Linked DNA regions of Planctellipticum variicoloris. The protein of the gene in region 1 interacts with the protein of each later gene in a pairwise test. Links are inferred from orthologs where the notes say so. Each region holds a gene or a part of one and is shown in the gene's direction. Other genes may lie near its edges.

The links.
Region 2: the proteins of tpiA (region 1) and pepT interact in binary tests that used the Escherichia coli proteins (3 or more experiments, as listed by UniProt). The link is inferred for Planctellipticum variicoloris from one-to-one orthologs.

The regions. Positions count from the first base shown.
Region 1 is NZ_CP130886.1:5,366,740-5,369,876, forward strand. What follows is about bases 303-3,122. They hold tpiA (triose-phosphate isomerase), read left to right. Parts: upstream 303-1,234; coding sequence 1,235-2,011; downstream 2,012-3,122. Other genes in these bases: pheA (prephenate dehydratase), read left to right, coding at 303-970; secG (preprotein translocase subunit SecG), read left to right, coding at 2,122-2,667; SH412_RS20915 (YicC/YloC family endoribonuclease), read left to right, coding at 2,767-3,122. Also shown: more of pheA, read left to right, coding at 1-302; more of SH412_RS20915, read left to right, coding at 3,123-3,137. UniProt on the Escherichia coli protein: Involved in the gluconeogenesis. Catalyzes stereospecifically the conversion of dihydroxyacetone phosphate (DHAP) to D-glyceraldehyde-3-phosphate (G3P).
Region 2 is NZ_CP130886.1:6,753,030-6,756,310, reverse strand. What follows is about bases 201-3,164. They hold pepT (peptidase T), read left to right. Parts: upstream 201-1,046; coding sequence 1,047-2,282; downstream 2,283-3,164. Other genes in these bases: SH412_RS26300 (thioredoxin domain-containing protein), read left to right, coding at 3,037-3,164; SH412_RS26305 (hypothetical protein), read right to left, coding at 2,402-2,593; crtI (phytoene desaturase family protein), read right to left, coding at 201-696. Also shown: more of crtI, read right to left, coding at 1-200; more of SH412_RS26300, read left to right, coding at 3,165-3,281. UniProt on the Escherichia coli protein: Cleaves the N-terminal amino acid of tripeptides.

The DNA.
Region 1 (3,137 bases):
GACTCCGGATCGGCGGGCTGGTCTCTACGACCCGCGGAAAGATGACGATCTGTTCACGGCGATCGAGGCGGCCAATCCCGGTCCGCTGCCGGCGCGGGCAGTTCGCGGCATTTTCCGTCAGATCATCAGCGCCGTACGCAATCAGGTGCGGGTGCAGCGGGTGGCGTATCTGGGGCCGTCGTTCAGCTTCACGCACATGGCTTCGATCGAACGGTTCGGAGAATCGGCCGATCTGATTCCGGTCAACACGATCGCGGCCGTGTTCGAAGAGGTGAACCGGGGGCATGCCGATTTCGGCGTCGTTCCGATCGAGAACAGCACGGACGGTCGGATCATCGACACGCTGGATATGTTCACGCGGCTGCCGCTGCGGATCTGCGGGGAGATCCAGCTCGCGATTCACCACAATCTGCTGGGGAAGTGCCCGCGGGGTGAGATCACTGAGATCTACAGCAAGCCACAGGCGTTGTCGCAGTGCCGGGACTGGCTGAGCCGCAATATGCCGCAGGCTCGATTGATCGATGTGACGAGCACTTCCACCGCTGCGCAGCTTGCCCGGGACAAGCCGGGGGTGGGAGCGATCGCCAGCAAACAGGCGGCTGGCGAGTACGGTCTGAACATCCTGGCGGAGTCGATTGAAGACAACAAAGACAACATCACGCGATTTGCGGTCATTGGCGACAAGCCGGTCGGGCCGACCGGCCAGGACCGAACGTCTGTTCTGCTGCAGATTCCGCACAAACCGGGCGCTTTGTCCGATACGCTGATGATCTTCAAGCAGTTGAAGATTAACCTGACGTGGATTGAGTCGTTTCCGTTGCGGGGGCCGGAGACCGGCTATGTGTTCTTTATGGACCTGGAAGGTCATATGAAGGATGCGAAGGTCAAGAAGGCTCTGGACGAGATGGCTCAGTCGGCGGTGCGGATCGAGGTGCTGGGGTCGTATGCCCGGAGCGAACCTCGGGAATAGCAGGACGAGAAGATCTTTCGCCGAGATGCAGAGCGGAACGCTGAGGCCGCAGAGAAGTCCGGGCAATCGGGGCCCCGGCCGACTGCTGGAGAGTTCTCCGGCTCTCAATTCGGTGAGTGACGGACGCTATCGAGCAGTCCGGCGCGTTTTTGAAGAGATTTGAATCGAGGGCGATGGAGAGCATCGCCGGAAGGCGTTCCCTGGGGAGAGCCTGGGAACGAGGTGGCCATGAGCCCGCGAGGGGTTCAGAACTGGGAAGCTGAGATGCGACGTTTGTTTGTAGCCGGCAACTGGAAGATGAATACGACGCTGTCGTCGGCGAAATCGCTGGCGGCCGAGGTGGCCGTGGAAGTCCAGAAGACCCAGCCGCGGGTGGATGTGGCTGTTTGTCCGCCGGCCCCCTACCTGCTGGCGGTCAAGGAAGCGCTGGGCGACAGCAAGGTCAGCCTGGGGGCTCAGAATGCCTACTTCGCATCCCCCGGGGCGTATACGGGCGAGCTGGCGATCGAAATGCTGCAGGATGTCGGCTGTCAGTGGGTGATTCTGGGCCACAGCGAGCGTCGTCAGCACTTCGGCGAGACGGACGATCTGATTAACAAGAAGATCGTGGCGGCGGCCTCCCGGGAACTGGGCGTCATCTTCTGCGTGGGCGAATCGCTGGCCGACCGACAGGCCAACAAGACCGAGCAGGTGCTGGAAACCCAGTTGGCGGGCGGGTTTGCGGGTGTTGACGTCGGCCTGCTGGGGCAGATTGTGATTGCCTATGAGCCGGTCTGGGCAATTGGCACGGGCGTGACGGCTTCTCCCGACCAGGCGCAGGCGGCGCATCTGTTCATTCGCGGTTGGCTGGCAAAGCGTTACAATCCGCCGGCGGCCGAAGAGATGCGAATTCTGTACGGCGGGAGCGTGAAGGCGGATAACGCCGCGGAGCTGATGGGGCTGGCTGACGTCGACGGAGCGCTGGTCGGCGGAGCGAGTCTGAAGGGGGAGCTGTTTCTCCCGATCATTCGCGCGGCCGCGACGCTCGCGGAAACCAAGTAATTCGGTCTGCATGCGGCCAACCCGGCTGCGGCGTCCGACAGAATGAGTCTACCACAGGGACGTGAGCGACGTCGCCCGGCGACGGTCGTCCAACGAGGAGTGAGTTCGGCATGAGTATCGTCCCCTATCTGACGATGGGTCTGCTGGCGTTCGTCAGCCTGCTCCTGATTTTCATCGTGCTGCTGCAGCGCGGTCGAGGCGGCGGTCTGGCCGGCGCGCTGGGCGGGGCGGGCGGACAGAGTGCTTTCGGCACGAAAGCGGGGGACGTCTTTACCCGCATTACGATCGTGCTGGCGGTGATTTGGGTGCTGCTGGGCGCCATGAACGTGGTGCTGTTGCGGAACCTGTCGACCGGCCGGTTCGAAGGCGGCGATGAGGCGTCGACGACGCCGGTGCTGACGGCTCCGGAGAAGACCGACGAATCGGCGCCCGAAGGAACCGGCGAAAAGGCGACACCTGCAGCGGGCGGCGAAACTTCCAAGGCCGCCGAGGCGGTCGAAGGGGCGAAGACGCCTGCACCTTCCGCGAAACCGGATGAGGCCGAAGCGGCGGAAAAGAAGGCGGATGGACCTGCTCCGGCGGAGAAGCCGAAGGAGGAGGCCAAGCCCGACGCAGCCCCGGAGAAACCTGCGGCTGAAGAGAAGAAACCGGAGTAAGCCGGGACCGTCAGACGACTGAAAATTCTGCAGGGGCCGGCGACCACTCCGAGAGGTCGCCGGTCTGCTGTTTTCCCAGCCTGTTGCAGGTGAGTCGCCGTGCTGCTGAGCATGACCGGATTTGGAGAGTCGCGGAGCCAGTCGGGAGACTGGCATCTGGCGGTCGAGCTCCGCAGCATCAACAACCGGCACTTCAAGTTGAATCTGCGCTGCCCGGACGGTTTTTTTCACTATGAGGCGGATCTTGAGCGGCTGCTGCGCGAGACGATTTCGCGCGGGACCGTATCGCTGACGATCCGCCTGGATTCGGCGGGGGGGGCGGGAGCTCCGCGTCTCAATCGCGATGTGATGCTGTCATACTGGAATCAGTTGCGGGATCTGTCGGTCGACCTGGGGGCGCCGCATACGCCGGCCGTCGCTGAGCTGCTGCAACTGCCGGGGGTGCTCGACGACGGGCGACTGACGGCGGA
Region 2 (3,281 bases), 1.4 Mb from region 1 along the record:
CTGGGCCATGCGTTCGCTGACGGCGCTGCAGCCCCCCATCGGATGCCACACGCCATGTTCGTACTCCAGGAAGGAGAGAATCGAGAAGAGACTCGGGCAGCGGAACGGCGACATCCCCAGGTATTTGGACTGGAAGCAGAACGCGAGCCGCAACCGGGGGTCGTGAAAGTACCGTTTCAGATCATCATCGACCGAGGCCCACGGACGGACCCACGGCAGCATCTTGAGCATGGTGGGGGAGAGCAGGTCGGTCCATCGCGACCACGAGGACTCCAGAATGGGGCGGAACTTCGCCAGCTTGGTCCGGTTGTCTTCCAGGAACTTCCGGAAGTTCCCGGCGTCGTGCTCGCTGAATTCGCGGAGGGCGGCTTCCATTCGCGGAATATCACCGGTGGCGTCGAGCTGGCCCCCCGCACCGAACAGCAATCGGTACTGCGGATCGAGCCGGACCATCGGGACTTCCTGGTGGAGATCTCGACCGATCGACTGAAAGATTTCCTGGAGCACGCGGGGGTAAAGGAAGAACGTCGGGCCGAGGTCGAAGCGGAAATCGGGAGTTTCGAGCGCCGAGGTCCGACCGCCGACGGTACTTCGTCGTTCTAGAATTCTGACTTTGAGGCCGGCGTTGGCAAGCTGTAGAGCGGCGGCAAGGCCGCCGGGGCCGGCGCCGACGATGACCGCGTCGAATCTCTGCATCAGTTCATCCTCTGGCTCAGCCAGACGTCAGGTCTGCGTGAGGGGCGGAGGATTATTGGTACGGACCCGTTTCCGGCCAGCGTTGGATGAACGAATTTGACGATTTTTGACGCGCTACGAACTGTGTCGCGATTCATACGCGTTCCGCAACTCCATACTGAGAAATTGGTTGTGTTGGGAATCGGGCCGGCCAGCGGTAGCCGTCAGCCAGCCTTGACTCACCCTTCGAAGAACGATTTCTCTTCATGGTGCGGCGGGGTCGGATCGGCTGTCGTGGTGGACCTGTTTGGTTAGACTCACACTGGCAACCGACCCGAATCGATTCCTTCCTGTGAAGTTCCGAGGTGACTGTGGATACGCTGCTCGAACGGTTTCTGCGCTACGTCCGTCTGGATACTCAAGCGGACGAGACCAGCACGACGTATCCCAGTACCGAGAAGCAGCTCGTCCTCAGCCGGATGCTGGCCGGAGAATGCCGGGCGCTGGGACTGGCCGACGTCACCATCGACGAATTCGGGATCGTGATGGCGACGGTTCCCGCGACCGTGCCCCACGCGGCGCCGGCGATTGCGTACGTCGCGCACGTGGATACGTCGCCGGAATTCACTGCGGCCCAGGTCAATCCGGTTGTTCACGAAAACTACGACGGGAAGGACATCGTCCTGCCGGCCGAGCCGACCCGCGTTCTGAAGGTCGCCGAGAACCCCGAACTGACGACTTGTCTCGGACATACGCTGATCACGACCGACGGGACGACGCTCCTGGGGGGCGATGACAAGGCGGGGATTGCGGTGATCATGCAGGCGGCGCAGGAGCTGATGCAGAACCGCGATCTGCTGTGCGGCCCGGTCCGGCTGTGCTTTACCTGCGACGAAGAAATCGGCCGGGGGACCGACAAGCTGGATCTGCAGAAGCTGGGGGCGATCTGCGCCTATACGCTGGATGGCGGCGGGCAGGGGCAGATCGATTCCGAGACGTTTTCCGCCGACCAGGCGGTCGTGGCCGTACGCGGGATTAACACGCATCCCTCGATCGGCAAGGGATCGATGGTGAACGCGGTCCGCATTCTGAGCGCCTTCATCGACCGACTGCCGCAGGCCCGGTTGAGCCCTGAGACGACCGACGGCCGCGAGGGTTTTATTCATCCCTATCACGTCGAAGGCGGGGTCGCCGAGGCGTCCGCCCGGCTGATTCTGCGGGACTTTGAGTCGAGTGCGCTGGATGAACAGGCCCGGCTGCTGGAGAGTATTGCCGGGACGCTGCGGCAGGAGTTTCCGCGGGCGGTCATCACCGTGGAAATCCGCAGGCAATATCGCAACATGCGGGAGGGACTGGTCAAGGAACCCCGGGCGCTGACCAAAGCGGAAGCGGCTGTGAAAGCCGCCGGGCTGACGCCGGAGCACACGATTATCCGCGGGGGTACGGACGGCTCGCTGCTGACGGAAAAAGGTTTGCCGACGCCGAACCTGTCGACCGGTCAGCACAACCCGCATTCGCCGCTGGAATGGGCGAGCTTGAACGAGATGGAGTCGGCAGTCCGGGTGCTGGTCAATCTGGCGCTGGAATGGGGCCGCGAGCAGGCTTGAGCCCCGCGGTGGCAGCAAAGAGAACAGGGTCAGGAGACCTGAATCGGCCTCCTGACCCTGAGATGTTCCTTGGGCGCGCTGCGCGCCTTGCCGCCTGGGGTTCCCGCGCCTGCCCCGGACTACGCCGCGGCCTTGCCTCGTTTCTTCGCAGGCTGCTCGCGCGAGATCGCCAGATCGGCGATCCGGATTCCGGTCTGGAGCAGCGCCCGCTTCACATCTTCATTCTCTGCGAGGCGGGCTTCTTCGCAGATCACTTCGACCAGGCGGAGCGCCGAGTCGACCGTGATTTCCGCCACTTTGTTTCGAGCCATGCACAACCTCCTTGTTGTCGTCCGATTCCGAACGACCCCCGTCGCCGAACCGGGGCCGTCGGTCACCCAAGCTATCGGACAGGCGAACCCGCTCGCCTCTCGGGATTCGGTCCAAGTCGGACCCGGGCGGTCGTGATTGCGAGCCCCGGATCGCGCACTCCGCCGAGTATCGCTATTTTACGCAGGTTTCGCAGAATCTCGAAATCGGGCGGATCGGCGGATTTTGCCGATCTGGCATCGGGAGTGCTTGGAAGGACTTGGCGACCTCACTTCGGACAGCCCCTCTTGCCGGAGGTCGCCAGGATGAATCTCAAGACTCAATAAGACGTTATGGCTGATTCGGACAATCCGGACCATGGAAGGGACCGGGTTGCCGCGTTGTAAAAACGTCCGTCAGCCGCCTGGAACGCTTGCAAGACTTACAAAGGCACGGAGGCCGCCCTATGTTCCCGACGTCCCCGGCGAATCCGCAGCAGATTCCGTCCAGGCGCAGCCCGCAGCTCTGGGTCTGGCTGGTGCTGGGCCTCTTGAGCGTGGGGATCACGGCGACGATCGCCGTCCCGACGCCGATGAGCGCCGGCGATGAGTCGGTCGACAATATTCTGCTCGACTTCTCGGCGACCTGGTGCGGTCCCTGCCAGCAGATGCATCCGATCGTCAAGCGGCTGGAGCGGGAAGGCCTGCCGAT